Regions from separate parts of the Moritella sp. 36 genome, predicted to be linked through region 1. Evidence: predicted binding sites of a transcription regulator. Region 1 holds the regulator's gene; the other holds the start of a gene.
What was found. The regulator ArgR, encoded in region 1, controls arginine synthesis, uptake and breakdown. The targets are predictions, from matches to a motif close to ANTGAATANNTATTCANT.
Positions count from the first base shown of each region.

Region 2: a site for ArgR is predicted at 1,395-1,412, ahead of argC (N-acetyl-gamma-glutamyl-phosphate reductase). Genes of this name have one in related genera too.

Region 1 is NZ_CP056120.1:389,438-406,606, forward strand. It holds gene HWV03_RS01810 (ABC transporter permease) at 1-1,584, shown strand, start outside; gene HWV03_RS01815 (ABC transporter ATP-binding protein) at 1,584-2,654, shown strand; gene argR (transcriptional regulator ArgR) at 2,717-3,178, opposite strand; gene artP (arginine ABC transporter ATP-binding protein ArtP) at 3,502-4,242, shown strand; gene HWV03_RS01830 (transporter substrate-binding domain-containing protein) at 4,260-5,003, shown strand; gene artQ (arginine ABC transporter permease ArtQ) at 5,139-5,813, shown strand; gene artM (arginine ABC transporter permease ArtM) at 5,810-6,475, shown strand; gene mdh (malate dehydrogenase) at 6,727-7,665, shown strand; gene HWV03_RS01850 (tetratricopeptide repeat protein) at 7,821-8,618, shown strand; gene rnr (ribonuclease R) at 8,803-11,322, shown strand; gene rlmB (23S rRNA (guanosine(2251)-2'-O)-methyltransferase RlmB) at 11,358-12,110, shown strand; gene HWV03_RS01865 (RDD family protein) at 12,312-12,878, opposite strand; gene HWV03_RS01870 (GNAT family N-acetyltransferase) at 13,052-13,528, shown strand; gene rpsF (30S ribosomal protein S6) at 13,736-14,104, shown strand; gene rpsR (30S ribosomal protein S18) at 14,187-14,414, shown strand; gene rplI (50S ribosomal protein L9) at 14,463-14,915, shown strand; gene HWV03_RS01890 (FGGY-family carbohydrate kinase) at 15,001-16,611, opposite strand; gene HWV03_RS01895 (glycerol-3-phosphate dehydrogenase/oxidase) at 16,632-17,169, opposite strand, start outside.
Region 2 is NZ_CP056120.1:148,851-153,781, forward strand. It holds gene ppc (phosphoenolpyruvate carboxylase) at 1-45, opposite strand, end outside; gene argE (acetylornithine deacetylase) at 204-1,352, opposite strand; gene argC (N-acetyl-gamma-glutamyl-phosphate reductase) at 1,595-2,605, shown strand; gene argB (acetylglutamate kinase) at 2,617-3,393, shown strand; gene HWV03_RS00650 (ornithine carbamoyltransferase) at 3,420-4,325, shown strand; gene HWV03_RS00655 (argininosuccinate synthase) at 4,345-4,931, shown strand, end outside.

The sequences.
Region 1 (17,169 bases):
GCGATTATGTTAGCGCTACCTATTGCCGCGTTGTTTTATCAGGCAATTGGCCCCAGTGCAGATGTTTTTCAACACCTTGTAGATACAGTTCTTCTCGACTACGTTCAAAATACCTTCATCCTTGTTTTTCTCGTTTGTTTAATCAGTAGTATTATTGCCTTACCAGCTGCTTGGCTGATCGCCATGTGTAATTTTCCTGGACGTAAAATTTTACAATGGGCATTGATGTTACCGATGGCTATGCCTGCTTATATTGTGGCCTATATTTATACTGATATGTTTGATTATGCAGGTCCGGTACAAATTGCCTTACGCGCTGTGTTTGACTGGCAGAGTGCCAGTGATTATTGGTTCTTTGATATTCGAACGATACCCGGAGCTGCCACTGTATTAGCGCTGGTACTATACCCTTATCTCTATTTATTAGCGCGAACTTCATTTTTGGAGCAGTCAACTAGCCTTATCCAAGCAAGCCGTGTACTCGGCAGTTCAGCACTATCGAGCTGTATTCGTGTGTCATTACCCCTTGCGCGTCCTGCAATTGCTGTTGGTTTATCGCTGATCGCGATGGAGACTGTTGCTGATTTTGCTACGGTGAATTATTTCGCGGTAAATACGTTAACCACTGCGGTTTATGATACTTGGATTGGTCACGGTAGTTTAACGGCTGCCGCACAATTATCGGTGATGACGTTATCGGTGATCTTATTGTTTGTCGGTTTAGAGCGTTTTGCACGTCGTAAACAACAAGTATTTCAAAAAAGCATGCTGCATGAGCAAGAGGTGCGTTATCAGTTAACGGGCTGTGCCAAGTTGTTGGCGATGGTTTGGTGCTGGTTGTTGGTGTTTGCTGGTTTCTTATTACCGTTTACGGTATTAGTTAATTATGCATGGCATTACTTTGCTGAATCTTGGACTGAGGAGTTCTTTCAATACAGTGCAAACAGCTTAATTCTTGCGGTTATCGTAGCTGGTTTAGCGGTTCTTTGTTCAATATTATTGGGTTTATACCGTCGTTTAGTCGGTTCTAAATATGCGACTATTCCTGCACGCATCAGCACCATGGGTTATGCATTACCCGGTACTGTATTAGCTATTGGTATTATTATTCCGTTAACGTCGGCCGACTTTTTATTAAATGATATGACTGAATTGTTGTGGGACTGGACACCGGGTCTGGTCTTTACTGGCACTAGTTTTGCGCTTATCTTTGCTTATCTTATTCGTTTTTCAGCGATCGCGGTGGGTTCTATTGAAAGCAGTATTGATAAAATATCGCCGTCACTAGATATGGTCACGCGCACGCTGGGACACCGCCCACATAGTATGATCCGTAAAATTCATATTCCCTTGATCCGGAAAGGTGTATTGGCAGCATTTTTGTTAGTCTTCATTGAATCAATGAAAGAGTTGCCAACGGCTTTGTTATTACGTCCATTTAACTATGAAACGCTAGCGACTTACGTATTTCAGTTTGCTTCTGATGAAATGTTAGAGCAGGCTGCATTAGCGGCCATTGTGATTGTGTTAGTTGGATTAATTCCGCTTATTTTCTTGAACCGTTCTTTGGAGCAACAGCACTGATGACACTATCTTCTTCACCTGCTTTACGTATTTCTGATCTGCATTGTAGTTATGCTGGCGTCGATATTTTAATGGGGCTTGATCTGAGTTTAGGTAAAAACGAAATTCTGTGTTTATTAGGCCCAAGTGGTTGTGGTAAAACGACGACGTTAAAATTGATCGCGGGCTTATTACCACCCACGCAAGGTCGCATCGAAATTAACGGTAATGTCGTTGATAATGGCCGATTTAATCTGGCACCAGAAAAGCGTAATGTCGGTATGATCTTTCAGGATTACGCTTTATTTCCACATTTGACAGTGACTGACAATGTGCTGTTTAGTTTGCATAAACAGAGTAAAACTAAACAACAAGAGAAACTGGATTATATGCTTAATCTCGTTAACTTAAGTGAATTCTCCGATCGTTATCCGCACCAGCTATCGGGTGGTCAGCAACAACGCGTTGCAATTGCCCGGGCGTTAGCAAGTTCGCCAGAGTTGTTATTATTGGACGAACCTTTTTCTAATATTGATAGCCAGGTTCGTCATCATTTAATTGAAGAGATGCGAGGTTTGCTTAAATCCTACAACATGAGCGCTATTTTTGTTACTCACAGTAAAGAAGAAGCGTTTGCTTTTGCTGATCGTTTAGCGGTTTTTAATCAAGGCAAGATTGAGCAGCTAGGGACACCAAGTGAGCTATATAACCAACCTGCGACACGCTTTGTCGCGGACTTCTTAGGTAAGGTTAACTATTTAGATGCAGTGGTCGTAGATGAGTACAGTGTAAATACAGTATTAGGTGTTATTAGCAGTGAGCAAAAATTAACAGCGGCGGTTGGTGAACAAAAACTGTTAGCATTAAGACCACAACAATTAAAATTAGTTATCGCAGAGCAGGGAATTGCGACGATCACCCAACAACAATTTTTAGGTATAACGACTCATTGTACGATTGGTATAGCCACAAGCATGTTGACTGAGAACGAGTTGGAATTATCTGTATCCATGCAGCAGCCCATGACTGTTGGTGATATGGTTAATGTGGCTGTAGAAAGCCATGATTTAGTATTATTTGAGCTAGATTAAGTGATTAACTAAAATAATGTTTGGCGTGCGAATCGTCGCTGCGCCAAACATTAATACGCTTATTACAGATACTCAAACAACTCTTTTACTGCACTATCTACTTCTGCAATAATAGTGGTGCTAGTCGGGGTAATGAAAATAGTGTCATCGCCTGCTATCGTCCCCAAAATTCCTTCAGTACGCCCTAATGAATCTAATAAACGAGCGATTAATTGTGCCGAGCCAGGGCTTGTTTGGATCACAATAAGACATTCATTATGGGAAATATCTAATACTAAGCTTTTTAACTGGCTGCTAATCGTTGGGACACCTAACTCCGCAGGTAGGCAATAAACCATTTCATCCTTGGCATTGCGTGTGCGTACTGCGCCAAACTTACTGAGCATTCTTGATACTTTCGATTGGTTCACGCTGTCAAAACCTTGTTCTTTAAGCGCATCAACGATGTCACCTTGTGAACCCAGGTGCTCTTCTTTTAATAATCCTTTAAATGCTTTTACTAACTGATCTTGTTTTTCACTCATACTTGTTACCATGTCAGTTGATTCATCTATAATTCAAGTTGCTAATCTTAAAATCAATGTGGTTATATAATGATACCGTCATTAATTTTATCGTTCATTTATAAAGTTTGCTACTAAGTTATTAATGCAATGAGTAAATGGATCAGGTTAGCGATGAACTGAATAATTATGCATATGATACCAGCAGGGTATATTTTATCTAGTTTATTTGGTTAATGTGGCTTCGGTGCATAAAAACCAAATTAAAGTGAATATTTATGTTGATATTGAAGTTTATTCGGTTACTATATTCGCATCTAGTGCAATTATATTCAGTTATCATTATGAGCATCGAACTAAAAAACATCTGTAAATCTTGGGGTCAACTTGATGTATTACAAAACATCGACCTTAAATGTGCGAAAGGCGAGACCTTAGTGCTACTTGGTCCAAGTGGTGCTGGCAAGAGTTCTCTATTGCGCGTGCTTAACTTACTTGATACGCCAGATAATGGCACTATCAGTATTGCTGGTGAAACATTTGATTTTTCAGGTAAACTTAATGATAAGCAATTAGCTAAACGTAGCCAGATGTTGAGACAGAAAGTAGGCATGGTATTTCAACAATACAACCTATGGCCGCATATGTCTGTGATGGATAACTTAATTGAAGCACCCGTTAAGATTTTAAAGCAAACAAAACAACACGCTCGTAAAGAGGCCATGAAGATCCTTGAGCAATTACAGCTAACTGATAAAGCCGATGTATTTCCATTGGCCTTATCAGGTGGTCAACAGCAACGTGTCGCGATTGCACGTGCTTTAATGATGAAACCAGAAGTATTGTTATTTGATGAACCGACTGCGGCGTTAGATCCAGAGGTAACTAATCAAGTGGCTGAAATCATTACATCATTAGCCATCACAGGTATTACGCAGGTTGTTGTTACGCACGAAGTGGACTTCGCGCGTAAAGTCGCTAGTCAGGTTTGTTATCTTGAAAGCGGTGAAATTGTTGAATTTGGGGGGGCTGAGCACTTTCAGCAACCACAAACGCCACAGTTTACAAATTATTTAAAACATTAGGAATAAGGTCGTACCAAATGAAAAAATTACTCACAGCATTAATTCTAACTTCTGCTGCGGCACAAGTCACAGCGGCAGAACAAATAAAATTTGTTACTGAAGCGACGTATCCTCCGTTTGAAATGATGGATGAAAACAACGAATTCCAAGGTTTTGATATTGATATCGCCCGCGCAGTTTGTACTGAATTAAAAGCGGAGTGTAGTTTTGCTAACCAGTCATTTGATAGTTTGATCCCAAGCCTAAAGTTCCGTCGTTATGATGCGGCAATTGCAGCAATGGACGTAACGCCTGCACGTCAAAAGCAAGTTGATTTTTCTGATGTCTATTATGAAAATTCAGCGGTACTAGTGGCTGAAAAAGGCAAATATAATATTGTTTCTGATTTAGCAGGTAAAGCAGTGGGTGTACAAAATGGTACATCACACCAAGCTTACATGATAGATACTTACGCAGATGAAAAGGTATTGCTACTTAACTTCCCATCATACCAAAAAGCATTTTTAGACCTTAAAAATGGTCGTGTCAATGGTGTATTTGCAGACTCTGCAGTGGCGCACGATTGGTTAACGAAGCACAGCGGTGGTAACTACGAAACAGTCGGTAAAGCCGTGACTGATGCGAAATACTTTGGTGCTGGTTTTGCTATCGCAGTACGTAAAGGTAATACTGAATTATTAGCTAAATTGAACAAAGGTTTACAAACGATTAAAGCGAACGGCATCTACGATAAGATTTACGCAAAATACTTTGCTAAATAATAGATAACAGTGTTTAATCTCGACCTGAGTTACATTGCAATATTAGGGCATAATAGCCCCGTTATTGTGATAACGAGATAATTTATTTTAAAGTGCCTTTTAGGGGCATTTTTTGTTTTTACGTCCGGAGTTTTTATGGATCTTTTGCAGCTTCAATTATTATTGGATGCAACAAAAATCACCCTTGGCCTCGCGCTAACATCATTGTTGGTTGGCTTGGTTCTCGCTATTTTATTCTGTGTTGCAGAAATGCAAAAGAACCCACTTATTGCCAAGCCGATTAGCTTATTTGTTACTGTATTACGTGGTTTACCTGAGATATTGATCGTATTTTTCATTTTCTTCGGTGGCACGCATATCCTATTTCTATTAACCGATGAGTTTTATGACATCAGTCCGTTCTGGAGTGGTGTGGTGGCACTGTCGCTAATTTTTGCGTCTTATGCATCGCAAACATTACGTGCGGCTATTCAATCGGTACCGAAAGGTCAACAACAAGCTGCACAAGCGCTTGGTATGGGACCTGTGCGTTGTTTTCTGCGTATTACCTTACCGCAAGCATGGCGTTTAGCATTGCCGGGTTTAGGCAATCAGTGGATGGTACTGCTAAAAGATACCGCGTTAGTCTCTTTGATTGGTGTGACGGACTTAATGAAACAAGCTGATTTATTATCAGGTAGTACTTATAAGCCTTTTACCTTTTTGGTGGCCGCAGCAGCGATTTACCTGATTATCACTTTGATTAGTCAATGGTTGTTAAAGCACCTTGATAGTTACATTAACCGTTTTGATGCTGGAGTAGCAAAATGACGTTAGATCACTTCTGGTTATTATTTGACGGTTTGAGTACTACCCTTGAAATTACCTTTTACAGCTTATTGTTTGGGTCTATGATAGCGGCGTTGTTAACGCTGGCGATGATCAATAAGATCCCAGGATTAAACTTATTATCACGGTCTATTATTTTGGTCTTTACCGGCACCCCGTTATTGATTCAAATATTTTTGGTATACAGTGGTCCATCACAGTTTGAGTGGATCAAAGACAGCTTCTTATGGGATTACCTGCGTCAGGCTAAAATCTGCGCCATTATTGCGTTATCGTTTAATACGGCTGCCTATTCATCGTTACTCTTTAAAGGTGCTATTGAATCGGTACCACGTGGTGAATGGGATGCATGTAAAGCCCTCGGCATGAACCGCAGGCAGACACTGGCGGTTATCGTGCCACATGCGATACGCCGGGTATTACCGTCTTATTCTAATGAAGTGATTTTGGTACTCAAAGGTACATCATTAGCAAGTTCGATTACGATTATGGATGTGATGGGTTATGCCAATCAAATCAATGGTCAAACCTATGATGCATTAATGGCCTTTTCTGCTGCGGGTATTATCTACTTAGGCATGAATGGTATCTTGGTATTGATCTTTAAACAGTTAGAGAAAAAAGCCCTCGCGTTCCAATCTTAATTTCTGAATTTCTTACTCACTGATATCGTTATTGATAGCGATATCAGTGAGTAAATTGTATTATTTCACCTGAAAGTGAATCGCTAATGATAGAAAGCGAAACTCTTAAAACCCATACGTAATTCATTTATTTACCGTGCATATTCGTGTTGTTAATTGTTTTTTAGTCAATGTTGCAGTAAGGTAGCTGTGATTAAAGGAATTTGTGAATATTGTATTCTACATAAACAATTAAGATAATGGAGACGTCTATGAAAGTCGCTGTATTAGGTGCTGCTGGTGGTATCGGTCAAGCTTTAGCCCTACTTTTGAAAACTCAACTACCTGCTGGTTCAGATCTATCACTCTATGATATCGCACCAGTAACTCCAGGTGTTGCTGTTGATTTAAGCCATATCCCTACAGACGTTACTATTGCTGGTTTTGCTGGTACAGATCCTACAGATGCACTTGTTGGTGCTGACGTGGTACTTATCTCTGCGGGTGTTGCTCGTAAGCCAGGCATGGACCGTTCAGATCTATTCAATATCAATGCTGGCATTATCAAAAATTTAGCCGCTAAATGTGCTGAAGTATGTCCAAACGCATGTATCGGTATTATTACTAACCCAGTTAACACAACTGTGCCAATCGCTGCTGAAGTACTTAAGCAAGCGGGTGTTTACGACAAGCGTAAACTATTCGGTATTACGACGCTGGATGTTATCCGTTCTGAAACTTTCGTAAGTGAGCTTAAAGGCATTTCACTTGCTGACGTTGAAGTACCGGTTATCGGTGGTCACTCAGGTGTTACTATTCTTCCGCTACTTTCTCAAGTTAAAGGCGTTGAATTTACAGCTGAAGAAATTGCGACGCTAACACCACGTATTCAAAACGCTGGTACTGAAGTTGTTGAAGCTAAAGCGGGTGGCGGTTCTGCGACACTTTCTATGGGTCAAGCAGCTGCACGTTTCGGTCTTTCTCTTGTTCGCGCATTACAAGGCGAAAAAGGTATCGTTGAATGTACTTATGTTGACGGTGGTTCTGAGCACGCAACATTCTTCGCACAACCTGTACTACTAGGCAAGAACGGCGTTGAAGAAGTATTAGCATACGGTGACTTAAGCGAATTTGAAACGAACGCACGCGATGCAATGCTAGAAGAACTAAAAGCGAACATCACATTAGGTGAAGAATTCGTTGCTGGTTAATCATTACATCTAGCCTGTTAGGTCAAAGATGATGAGAATTGAAGCCCAAGTTATTTTTAACTTGGGCTTTTTTATTTAAGAAAACGACACGTCGGTCGATATAACTATTACCACAGTAGTTTTTTCGCTGGAAATTATCTTTTAGGTTGATTGATATGCTTATAACACCGACAGCTAGGTTAACGACAATTTGTCATTATGTGAAAACGGTATTATTAGTCATGGCGACGAGTGTGTTTTTGGCTGCTGCAATGCCAGTATTTGCAGAAACGAGTGCCAAGACCGTCGCATTCAGCAAACCTGTTGGTGAAAAAGAGCAACGTATTACAGACCGTGGCGAACGTGCAGTCGAGGCGGAAAAAGCAGCTAAAGCAGCTCCCACATTCACTGAATTCCCCAGCGCGATTGAGCTATATAGTGATGATGAACTTAATCAATTAATTGCGGAAAATACCCACCTTAAGCGGGTGCGTGCAGATGAGTGCCAACTTGTTGATGATATTAAAGCGCGTGCTGAATTAGTGAGGCTACCGACTTATCAATTTCTATGGGGTGATATGTTAGCCTGGGGAGTGTGTGTTGATAAAAATGCCGAACTTGGTATTCATTATATGCGTGCAGCAGCAAGACAGGGCCAACCTCGGGCATTGGAACAACTGGGGCGTTACTATGTTCAAGGGAAATTTGTGCAGCAAGATATCGAGCGTGCTGTACCGCTATTTGAACAATCAGCTAAATTAGGTTTTTTACCGGCGAAAATACAATGGGCGGAGCTATTAATTCAAGGCTACGGCAGTCCTTATGATTATCAAATGGCATACAGTTATTTGTATAATACTGTGACGGCTGATGTTAAGATGCACAAAAAATTAACCCTATTATTAGCGCAATTAGAAAACTTAATGCCTGAACGTGTGGTTACAGCAGCAAAACATGCCGCTAAATATCAGTAAGTATGACGAGTTAAGTACCTCATTAAAGCTAACTGAATAGTCAATTAGAGTTAGATCCGATTCGATCCTGTGCTCATTTGGCACTATCCTTCTTGTATACCGACTTACTTATGGTACAAAACTGTATCCTAGGGTAGTTTGGGTATATAATCTGACCGTTTATTCCTTCCAATTTGGACTTTCTATGAGTAAAGACCCTTTCCACTCGCGTGAGCAGGAAAAATATAATAATCCTATTCCTAGTCGAGAATTCATTCTTGATTATCTTCGTAGCTTAGATAAGCCGATTAATCGTGAGCAAGTATTTGCTGGATTAAAATTACAAGGTGAAGAGCACGAAGAAGCTTTACGTCGTCGCTTACGTGCGATGGAGCGCGATGGACAGCTGGTTTTTTGTCGAAACAGAACTTATGCATTACCTGAACGCTTAGATTTGCTGGAAGGTCAGGTATTGGGCCACCGCGATGGTTTTGGCTTTTTCCGTCCTGATGATGGTGGTAAAGATTTATTTATCTCTATCCGTCAAATGTCGACGTTATTCCATGGCGATCGTATTCTTGCACAACCTGTAAAAGAAGAGTTTAAAGGCCGTAAAGAAGCACGTTTCGTACGTTTATTAGATGCTGAGCCACTGCAACTTGTTGGTCGTGTTTATCTGGAAAAAGGTATTGCCTTTGTACGTCCAGATGACAGTCGTATTAAACAAGAAGTACGTATTAGTGATGAAGAACGTCTTGGTGCTCGTGCTGGTCAAATGGTTGTGACAGAAATTGTAAAACGTCCAACTTATAACTTACCTGCGTTAGGTAAAGTGATCGAAATACTGGGTGAAAATATGGCACCAGGTATGGAGATTCAAGTGGCGATCCGTACGCATGATATTCCGCATGTATGGCCAGAACATATTCTTGATGATATGGCAAAACTGTCACCAGAAGTCCCTGAAGATGCAAAACTAAATCGTGTTGATTTACGTGATCTACCGTTGTTAACTATTGATGGCGAAGATGCGCGAGATTTCGATGATGCTGTATTCTGTGAACGTAAAAAAAGCGGTGGCTGGCGTTTATGGGTAGCAATTGCTGACGTAAGTTCATATGTGCAAACTAATTCAGATTTAGACTTAGAAGCACAAGGCCGTGGTAACTCGGTTTACTTCCCTGAGCAAGTTGTCCCTATGCTGCCAGAAGTATTATCGAATGGTTTATGCTCGCTGAATCCACATGTTGATCGTTTATGTATGGTTTGTGAAATGACCATTTCTGATGCCGGTCGTTTGTCGGGTTATAAATTTTATGAAGCTGTGATGAATTCACATGCTCGCTTAACCTATACCAAAGTAGCTAATATTCTTGATGGTGATACAGAACTGCGTGATGAATACCAAGCGGTAGTGCCACACCTTCACGAATTACATAACATGTATAACGTGTTGAAAAAAGCACGTTCTGAACGTGGAGCCATTGAATTTGAAACGTTAGAAACACGTTTCGTATTTAATGAACATCGTAAAATTGACAAGATCGTACCGGTTGTACGTAACGATGCGCATAAGTTAATTGAAGAATGCATGATTTTAGCGAACGTTGCATCGGCACGTTTTGTTAGCAAGCATAAAGCTGCGGCATTATTACGTGTGCACGATACTCCGGGTGAAGAAAAACTGGTTAACTTCAGAAGCTTCTTAAGTGAGACGGGTCTAGAGTTAAAGGGTGGTTTGAAACCAACACCGCTAGATTACGCTGATTTGATTAGTCGAATTCAAGATCGTCCTGATAAAGAACTTATCCAAACAATGCTGCTACGCTCAATGAAACAGGCAGTATATCAAGCAGAAAATAATGGTCACTTTGGTTTAGCATTAACTGCGTATGGTCACTTTACGTCACCAATTCGTCGTTATCCTGATTTAGTATTACACCGTGCGATCAAGTTTGAAATTGCTAACCAAGCGGCAGTTAAAGAAGGTAAACCCTTAACGAAGCGCTGGACTAGCACTGGTGGTTATTGCTACCAAGTGTCGGATGTTGAGACACTCGGAGAGCATTGCTCATTAACAGAGCGTCGTGCCGATGATGCAACGCGTGATGTATCAGATTTCTTGAAGTGTGAATACATGCAAGATCATCTTGGTGATACATTCGAAGGTGTGATTGCAGCTGTAACAGGTTTTGGTTTCTTTGTTCGAATCAAAAACCTTAACATCGATGGCTTAGTGCACGTGTCTAGTTTACGTGGTGATTACTATAATTTCGATGGTAGTCGTCAAACGCTACGTGGAGAATCAAGCGGTGTTGAATATCGTATTGGTGATCAAGTTGAGGTGAAAGTCTTAGCGATCAACATGAACGATAAGAAGATTGATCTTGAGCTAGCGGGTGCAGTAACACACAGCCGTCGCAGTAAACGTAAACCAGCAGAATTTTCTGGTAAACGTAAACCTGAAGGCGCAAAAGCGAAGCCGAACAAAAAGACTAAATTAAAGTTAAAAACTAATAGTGATGTAGTGGTAAGTGCGGCTGATAAAGCACGCGTTGCTGCTAAGCTACAGCCTCAAACAGGCGATGCTGTTGAAAAAGGCACATCACCAGTTGATGCAGTTAAACCGAAAGGCAAGACTAAACCAGCAAAGAAGAAAGTAAAAGCCAAGGCTAAATCACGCCCGGGCAGAGCTGAACGTTCAAAGAAAAAAGCCAATAAATAGCAATGGTAATAATAGTAACAAGGTAGAGAGATACAATGAGCAGTGAACTAATTTTCGGTATTCATGCAGTTAAATCATTATTGGAGCATGAACCAGAGCGCTTCATTGAAGTATATGCATTAAAAGGACGTGAAGATGATCGTCTAACACCATTAATAGCAGAATTAAATGATATTGGTATTGCAGTGCAATTGGTTAACCGTAACACACTTGATAAGAAGTGTGACGGCGGCCGTCATAACGGTGTATTAGCGCGCGTTAAAGAAGGTAAAAAACTAAATGAATCTGATCTCGATACGTTACTTAATCGTATTGAAGAAAAAGAAGAACAGCCATTATTATTGATTCTTGATGGCGTTACTGACCCGCATAATCTAGGTGCTTGTTTACGTAGTGCTGATGCGGCAGGTGTCCATGCTGTTATCGTGCCTAAAGATAAGTCAGTACAACTGACATCAGTGGTTCGTAAAGTAGCCTGTGGCGCAGCAGAAACAGTGCCACTGATTGCGGTGACAAATCTTGCACGTACTATGCGTGAGTTACAAGAACGCCGTATCTGGATTGTGGGTACTGCGGGCGAAGCAACACAAGATTTATACCAGCCTAAACTAACGGGTCCATTAGCTATTGCGATGGGTGCGGAAGAGAAAGGTCTGCGTCGTCTAACGCGTGAACATTGTGATGAACTAATTAGCATCCCAATGGCGGGTAGTGTTTCAAGCTTGAACGTATCAGTAGCTACTGGTATCTGTTTGTTTGAAGTTGTACGTCAACGTCAGGCTAAATAATCCTACGCGCTTGTTTGGTAAATAGGTCTAGTAAATAGGCTTAGTAAATCGGTTTAACCAATCGGTTTTAAAACAATGAGTTGATATAAAAAAAGCGTCCAATCAATGGACGCTTTTTTATTAACTCTTGTTTATGAACTAAAGTTTTTACTGACTATAGTTTACAGCGTGATGGCACTACTTAGCTTAATTCGCTCACGATTAAGCATCCATTACGTCTGAGGCTTCACTTTTACCGTCACTATCGATATGCGCTTCGCTACTCGCAATTTTACGGCCTCTTGGCATCTTCACTACTAATGTTTTTGCTAACTCATCATGTAGGCAGCGACGTTGATCACCTCTAAAAATAGCCAAGAAATTACTGATCGTAATTACAAAGCCAAAAAATGGTAGGTAAGCGACAATCCAAAATGGCAGGTAACGCTTGAGGATGATGTCTTGTAAGCTGAGGCGTTGGCCATTTTCACCCACTACCGCAATACCAACAATGCGTTTACCTAGGGTTTGACCATATTCTTTAAGTAGGTAACTGTTTAACGCCATGAATAACACAATCTCAAGTAAAGATACTTTGACTTGAGTGGCAAAGGAAATCGTAAAGTTTTCATCGATACCGGCACTTAAATTAAGTAAATCAAAACCGAGAATAAACGGGACTAACATTACAGTCGGAAAAATGACTTTATCTAATATTGCTGCTTGAAAGCGTTGAGCTAACGTAGCAAGTTCAACATATTGACGTGATGACGAAGGTTCAGGTTGCATATGACTTCTATAAATTAGTTAGTTAACTGGAATTCAGACATAGATGATAATCAATCCTTAGCGTAATAATCAAGATTTACTCGCACTTATTTACAAATTCAAATTTTAATTCACAGCGTAAATAATATTGTTATTATGTTAGGTGATTTTAATTTTAGTATATGGGATTGATTATGACTTGGATGTGTTATCGGTTTAGTGAGTTGTCCAGTTTGCAACTCTATGATGTATTGCAATTACGCGCAGCTATCTTTGTTGTCGAGCAAGATTGCGCTTATCAAGATATTGATGGTTTAGATATGCATCCTGATACGCGTCATATTCTGCATTATAGTATGAAAGGTGAGTTACTTGCTTATCTGCGTATTTTAGCGGCGGGAGTTAGTTACCCAGATGTGGCGATTGGTCGTGTTGTGACTGCTGCGTCAGCCCGTGGACAGGGTCTTGGTCATCAGTTGCTTGAACGCGGAATGAGTGTGGCCAAATCAACATGGCCTGATCAAGATGTATACCTTTCTGCACAGGCTCATTTACAGCATTATTATCAAGGTTATGAGTTTGCTACTGTGACGGCAGAATATTTGGAAGATGGAATTCCCCACGTTGGTATGCGCTGGCAAGCGAATTCTGAGCATTTTAAAAGATCATAACAAACAAGACTAATAGCATGCACGATACCCAAGTTACTTTAAGTATTAATGTAACTATTTTCGATTATCTTCATTGTCGAGTTGTATTATGGGGAGTGACGCTATATAATTCGCGGTCTCAAAATTAGTCAATTTTTTATACGTTCCTTGCCTCGATGGACCGACTAAGCCAGAGCCGAGGCTGATTAAACCCGTGAGGAGCTTACGATGCGTCATTACGAAATCGTATTTATGGTTCACCCAGATCAAAGTGAACAAGTTTCAGGCATGATCGAGCGTTACAGCGCTGTAATCACTGAAGCAAATGGTACTATCCACCGTCTAGAAGACTGGGGTCGTCGCCAATTAGCATACCCAATCAACAAACTTCATAAAGCTCACTATGTTCTTATGAACATTGAAGCTGGCCAAGATGTTATTGATGAGCTAGAAAATAACTTCCGCTTTAACGACGCAGTGATCCGCAACATGATCCTACGTACTAAAGGTGTAGTTACTGAAGCTTCTCCAATGGCTAAAGCTAAAGAAGAACGCCGTGAAGCGCCTGCTGCTACTGAAGCACCAGCTGCTAAATAATAGCGTTTTAGCTATAGGTATTTGTTTGTTGGATAGCATTTAGTTATCCAATTATTTGAGAAGATTTTAGGAGATTTTAATTATGGCACGTTTTTTCCGTCGTCGTAAATTCTGTCGTTTCACTTCTGAAGGTGTTACGGAGATTGATTATAAAGATATCGCTACGTTAAAAAACTACGTAACTGAAAGCGGTAAAATTGTACCAAGTCGTATTACTGGCACACGTGCTAAGTACCAACGTCAACTTGGTCGTGCGATTAAACGCGCACGTTACTTGTCTCTACTTCCATACACTGACTTACATAAGTAAGCTATTGTTTGGTCGTCAAGACTAACTCTATATTTTTGAGGAAAGGTAATGAAAGTAATTTTATTAGACAAGATCGCTAAATTAGGTAAATTAGGCGAGACTGTTAACGTTAAAGCTGGTTATGCTCGTAACTTCCTTTTACCGAAAGGTAAAGCGGTTCTAGCAACTAAAGCAAACGTTGAATCTTTCGAAGCACGTCGTGCTGAACTAGAAGCTAACGTAGCTGCTGTTAAAGCAACTGCTGAAGCTAAAGCTGCAACAATCAACGCTCTAGAAGCTGTTGTAATTGCAACTAAAGCTGGTGACGAAGGTAAGATTTTCGGTTCTATCGGTACTCGTGACATCGCTGATGCGATCGTTGCTGCTGGTGTTGAAGTTGCTAAAAGTGAAGTTCGTCTTCCTGAAGGCGCTTTACGTACTCTTGGTGCGTTCGAAATCAGCATCCAAGTACACAGCGAAGTATTCGCTACAGTGAACTTAGAAGTTGTAGCTGAAGCTTAATTTAAAGTTTAACTTTAGATTAATCTCAGTATAAAGCCATGGTGTATACCATGGCTTTTTTTATGCCTGTAATCTGAGGACATCACTATTTCGGGTAGCCAGTGATGGTACGAATCGATTGGTATAACGGCTGTAATTGTGTATACATTTTCAAATAGACTTGGTTATAAAGTGCATCATAAGTCGCCACGATCTCTGGCTGCGGCTGAAAGACTTTATTTACTCGTGTCATTCCTGAAATTGCCTGATCAAAGTCGGCATAAACACCGAGCCCAACTGCAGTAACAATCGCAGCCCCTAATCCCGATGTTTCGAATGTATGTGGGCGCTCTGCTGGCATATTAAAAATATTGGCCGTTAACTGCATCGCCACATCACTTTGAGAACCGCCTCCTGATACCCGCAATGTGGTTATTTTGACCTTGTTACGTTTGCTGATACGTTCTTTACCTTCTCGTAATGAATAGGCAAGTCCTTCTAATATCGCACGATAGATATGGGTACGGGTATGTACATCACCAAAACCAATAATACCGCCTTTGGCTTCAGGTCCGGGATCGCGTGCGCCAGGTGTCCAATAGGGTTGTAACATCAGTCCCATAGAACCGGCTGGAATTTCTGCGACTAAGCGATCGAATAATACTTCTGGTGCGATACCTTCAGCATCAGCGAGATGCTGTTCCCGTAAACCAAACTCTTTTTTAAACCAACTGATTAGCCAAAAACCACGATAAATCATGACCTCCGAAGAATAGTGACGCGGTATCGCGGAAGGAAATGGCGGTAAATGTGGCGTGGCTTCCACATATTTGTCTGTGGTGATGTTAATCGTTGCGGTAGTGCCATAACTTAAACACGCGATGTTAGGGCGGTTACCACCAGAGCCGATAATTTCGCAAGCTTTGTCTGATGCCGAGGCTATCACGGGTAATCCAGCTGGAATACCCGTATAGGCCGCGGCATCGTCGGTAACATGACCGACAAGCTCTCCAGGTTCGACCAGCTTAGGTAACATTTTCGGGTCTATCGCTAACATATCCCAACGCCAATCCGATTTTTTTAACCAAGCCAGCTTTTTATAATCAAACGGGATATAACCAACTTGGCTACCAATAGAATCAACCAGGTTATCGGTGAACTTATAATTTAAAAATCCTGATAACAGTAGGTATTTGGATGTATCACGCCATATCTCGGGTTGATTTTGACGGATCCAAATCGCTTGTGACTTTTCTTGAAAACGCTGGATAATATCTTCGACACAGGCAATTTTAAATAACCAGTTCCAAGGCCATTGAATGCTTTCTTGTTGCGCATGACGTTGATCTAACCAGATGATTGCCGGCCGTAATGCTTTGCCTTCAGCATCAAGATTGATCACGGTACCACGTTGGGTCGTGATCGACATACCAACAATATGCTGTTTATCGATCGCCGGGTATTTTTTAAGATCTTGCCAAAGTAAGTCACAGGCCTGCTTGACGGCTAGCCAGTAGTAATCAGGATCCTGTTCTGCCCAACCAGGTTGCGCTGAAAAATAAGGAGTGATCACTTGTTGTCCTTTGGCGATCAAATTGCCTTGGTTATCAAAAAGTAGTGCGCGAACACTTTGGGTTCCATTATCAATACTCAACAAATAGCGTTGCTGCTCCGATGCTAATGCTAATGGTGATGATGTTGGAGTAAGACTATCCATGTAAATTATCTCCGACTGAGCTAGCTTGCCGCTACGTAAGGTGAGCTATCATTATGTTTTGGTAAACAATGGCTATGTTTTGGCAAACTATAGTAACGTTGAATGATGGCTTGATAGCGACCGACTTCGTGTTGCCATTGTGCTTCATTCCAGTGCAACGCTGCTTTGCAAAGAGGTTGTAATTGCACGAATAACTGCTCTCCACCTTTTGGCAGTAATAACCCGATGCGACAACGACGTAGCAATAGGTCATCGAGATGAATCACCATTTCGTGCTGTAATATCCACTTTAGTTCAGCAAAAAATGTATTTGTGCTACCAACCAACTTGAGCTCACCGTGACTGGCGTTATTGATCAGATGGCTATAATGCTTACCATAGTGACTTTTTAAACGCTGTATTTGCTGCGGGTTCAAGATACTATCGACTGGCTTAGCTGTGATAGGTTTAAATAGTTTAGCTGCTTGTAACTCGATGATATTTATATCTGGCAAGTAATGCTGTGCGACCTTTAATACATCGAGAGCGATCAACCTGAAGGTGGTGAGCTTACCACCT
Region 2 (4,931 bases), 250 kb from region 1:
CAATAAGCCGACATTACTTCGTAACGCTGCATATTTATCTGACATACATAATCCTTCAATTCAGTGATGTAATACGGCAACAACTATTATCGTTATGTATGTAAAATAACTATATTTAGTGACATTCGTCAATTAAATCGTGTAATTAATACGATTAATTGTGATATCAGGTGTAAATTTACTACAAAACGATAATTCTTTAGTTAGTTTTTACATGTTTCTTCAATCAGTTTTTGGATAATCGCCTGTGTTGGTTTAATTGCGGATAAATCTAAATATTCATCAGGTTGATGGGCTTGATTAATACTCCCTGGACCCATGACGATAGTGTCACATCCAAGTTGTTGAATAAACGGTGCTTCGGTACAATAATTCACAGGTATAACGGCTTCACCTGTGAGTTTTTCAGCTAATTTAATCAACGTTGAATCAGTATCGCATGCATAAGCTGGGATCGGTTCATGTAGATGATAAACATCAACAGCGCCAGGCCATTGCTTTTGGATTGGTAGTAATGCTTGGTTAAGTAGCATAAACAGTTCATCGGGGCTTACGCCTGGAATAGGGCGCATGTCGATGTGTAATTCACAACTGCCACAGATGCGGTTGGGGCTGTCACCACCGTGCACATGACCAAAATTAAGCGTGGGTTGTGGAATAACAAAATGATCGCAGGCGTATTGTTCTTTTAATTTACGTTGCAGCTGCAATAACTGTCCTGTTACTTGATGCATGATCTCAATGGCATTGATTCCATTAGCAGGATCAGAAGAGTGACCGCTGCGTCCAGTAATACGTATTGCTTCTGACATATGACCTTTGTGCATAAATACCGGCACCATACCAGTTGGCTCACCAATGACGGCATAATCAGGTCGGAAACTTTGTGCGGCCGCAATCGCTCTTGCTCCTGCCATGGTGGTCTCTTCATCGGCAGTGGCAAGAATGCGTAATGGTTTATCTAATTTAGTTAAATCAATGTTTTTACATGCTTCTAATACAAAGGCGAAAAAGCCCTTCATATCAATCGTACCCAAGCCATACCATTTATCGTCTTTTTCAGTTAACTGAAATGGATCTTTAGTCCATAAACCGTCATCAAACGGCACGGTATCTGTGTGGCCTGCCAATAATAATCCGCCATCACCTTGGCCATAAGTCGCGACTAGATTAAATTTACCATTCGTGTCAGGTACGCTAGTTATATTGATGCTAAAACCAAGTTCGGTGAACCAACCTGCGAGTAAGTCAATAATAGGCTTATTACTGATATCTAACTCTTTTTCTAATGAACTGATCGACGGTGTTAGGATCAGTGATTTATAAAGTTCGGTAAATTTAGGTAGTTGCATTTTACGTTCCTGTAATGACTGGTTGTTTTTTTATGCAATAAAGTTGCATAAAAATGTAATCTGTTTTATTCTTTAATCATCCTTACTCTACAACGTATGGGTTAGATAATGAATCGTTTTTCATCGTTTCGACGAGACAGTATTTAAAATGCATTAGCGCTGCTTCATTTACGCAAGTAAGCGCAATTGGAAAGGGCCAAATTGCCTGTCGTTTTACAATTTAGCAAACACGGAAGTCAAACATGTTAAAAACAATTTTAGTCGGTGCAACCGGGTATACCGGTGCTGAGCTAGCCCATTACATTACTAAACATCCAGAACTTGAATTAGCAAGATTGTATGTTTCAGAACACAGTTTGGATGCAGGAAAATCATTTTCTTCATTATACGGTCATTTATTAGGTGTTGTTGACCAAACTATTGAGCCTTTAGCGGTTAGCAACATAAAAAATATTTGCGATGACGTTGATATTGTCGTGTTAGCAACGGCACATGAAGTAAGCCATGATATCGCAGCTGAGTTTTTAGCGCAGGATGCGGTGGTATTTGATTTATCCGGTGCATTTAGAGTGAACGACCCTGCTTTTTATGAAAATCATTACGGTTTTAAACATAATTTCGATAAAGAATTAAAGAGTGCTGTTTATGGTTTAGCTGAATGGGCGAGTGCTGATATTGCAGAAGCAAACTTAATTGCGGTGCCGGGGTGTTATCCAACCGCATCGTTATCAGCATTAAAACCGCTAGCTAAACATGGGCTGATTGCTGCGGGTCAAAAACCAATTATTAATGCTGTTAGTGGTGTTAGTGGCGCAGGTCGGAAAGCGGCATTGGGTTCAGCATTTTGCGAAGTTAGCCACGCACCTTACGGTGTATTCAATCATCGTCATCAACCTGAAATCAGTACTCATTTAGGACATGACGTTATCTTCACTCCCCACTTAGGCTGTTTTAAGCGTGGGATCTTAGCAACGATTAACGTCAAACTTGCAGTTGGTGTTACACCAGAACAAGTCACCGCAGCTTACCAAGAAGCATATCAAGATCAACCTATGGTGCGGGTATTACCAAGTGGCTGGCCAAGTATTAAAGCCGTAGAGAACACCGCTTACTGTGATTTAGCGTGGCAGCAACAGGGAGAAGACCTTATTGTGGTTTCTGCGATTGATAACTTATTAAAAGGTGCCGCGGCACAAGCAATACAGTGTATCAATATCCGTTTTGGTTTCGCGATGACAACGTCATTAGTATAAGGAATATAACAGTGAGAACTCCATTAGTATTAAAACTTGGCGGTGCATTACTTGAAAACGAAACGGCGCTTGAACAGCTGTTCACAGCATTAAGTGAATATAAGTCAACATCGTCACGTCCCCTTATTTTGGTGCATGGTGGTGGCTGCTTTGTTGATGAACTATTAGCAAAGATGAATATCGTTAGCGAGAAAAAGAACGGTTTACGTGTTACACCATTTGCAGATATTGGTTATATCACCGGTGCGTTAGCTGGTACGGCAAATAAAGTATTAATGGCACAGGGTTTGAAATCGGGTGCGAAAGTCGTTGGTTTAAGTCTTGCTGATGGCGGTATCTCAACAGTAACACAATCAAAAGCAGGGCTTGGTGCCGTCGGAAAATGTGAAGCGGGTGATCCAACATTATTAACGGCGTTACTCAGTGGTGGTTTCTTACCGATTATTAGCTCTATTGGTATCGATGCTCAGGGACAGTTATTAAATGTGAATGCAGACCAAGCGGCAACAGCCATTTGTGAAACGCTTGATGCTGACTTAGTTATGTTATCTGATGTGCCTGGTATTTTAGATGCGGATATGCAGTTAATTCCCGAGATGAACAGTAGCGATGCAGATAAACTGATTACGGCTGGTGTGATTCATGGCGGCATGGAAGTAAAAGTGAAAGCGGCATTAAAAGCGGCCGCATCTTTAAATCGCGACATTAAATTAGCGAGTTGGAAAGTGCCCGATCGGTTAGTGGCATTATTAAATGGTGAAGCAGAGGGAACGAAAGTTTCTACCTAATACTGATCAGTTAACGGAGTTCGATCATGGAAAATTTATTATCAGTTAAAGATTTAAGTAAACAACAGATCCTTGACTTATTAGCACTGGCTAAAGCAGTGAAAGCCAATCCGGCAGAGTACTCACAAGCATTAGCGGGTAAAAGTATCGTCACCATTTATGAAAAGCAGTCACTACGAACACGCGTAACCTTTGATATCGGCATTCATAAATTAGGTGGTCACGCGGTTTATCTTGATGCACAAAATGGTGCAATTGGTGAACGTGAGACAGTAAAAGACTTTGCGGCGAATATCTCTCGTTGGGCTGATGCAATTGTAGCTCGTGTCATGAGCCACAAAACATTAGAAGGCTTAGTGGAACATGGCAGTGTGCCTGTTGTTAATTCACTTTGCGACTTATACCACCCTTGTCAGGCATTAGCTGATTTTTTAACAATATCGGAACACTATGAAGATGTTTCTAAAGTAAAACTAGCTTATATCGGTGAAGGTAATAACGTAACGCATTCATTAATGCTAACCGGTGCTATCTTAGGTGCTGAAGTAACAGCCGTATGCCCACGAGGCAGTAGTCCTGATGCGCAAATTGTTAAGCAGGCCATGGAGTTAGCTGAAATTGGCGGTGGTAAAATAAATGTAACAGATAACCTTGATGACATAGTTGATTATGATGTCATTTATGGTGATACTTGGGTTTCAATGGGGGATGATACACCACTGGAACAAGTAAAAGAAAAGTACATGCCGTATCAGATAAACAAAGAATTACTGATACGCACAGGAATTAAACATGTATTGCATTGTCAGCCGGCTCATCGCGAGTTAGAGATAACATCGGAAGTGATGGATGGCGAACAATCGCTGATCTTTGATCAAGCCGAAAATAGAATGCATGCCCAAAATGCAGTTTTACTGACATTGCTGAAGTAACATATTAAGGAAAATAAAAATGACACAAACAGTTAAGAAAGTAGTAGTAGCGTATTCTGGTGGTTTAGACACTTCAGTGATTTTACCTTGGTTACAAGAAAATTATGATAATTGTGAGATTATCGCGTTTGTTGCAGATGTTGGTCAGGGCGCTGAAGAACTTGAGGGTATTGAAGCTAAAGCATTGGCTTCGGGGGCATCTGAGTGTTATGTCGTAGATCTAAAGGATGAATTAGTCGCTGATTATATTTACCCAACGCTTAAAACTGGTGCCGTTTACGAAGGTACTTATCTTTTAGGTACGTCAATGGCTCGTCCAATCATTGCTAAAGCACAAGTTGAAATTGCCCGCAAAGTTGGCGCAGATGCACTTTGTCATGGCTGTACAGGTAAAGGTAATGATCAGATCCGTTTTGAATCTTGTTTTGCTGCACTTGCACCAGAACTAACGGTGATTGCACCTTGGCGTATCTGGGACTTAACCAGCCGTGAATCTCTACTTGAATACTTAGCTGAACGTGACATTCCTACTGCTGCATCTGCGACTAAAATTTACAGCCGTGATGCCAATGCTTGGCATATTTCTCATGAAGGTGGCGAGTTAGA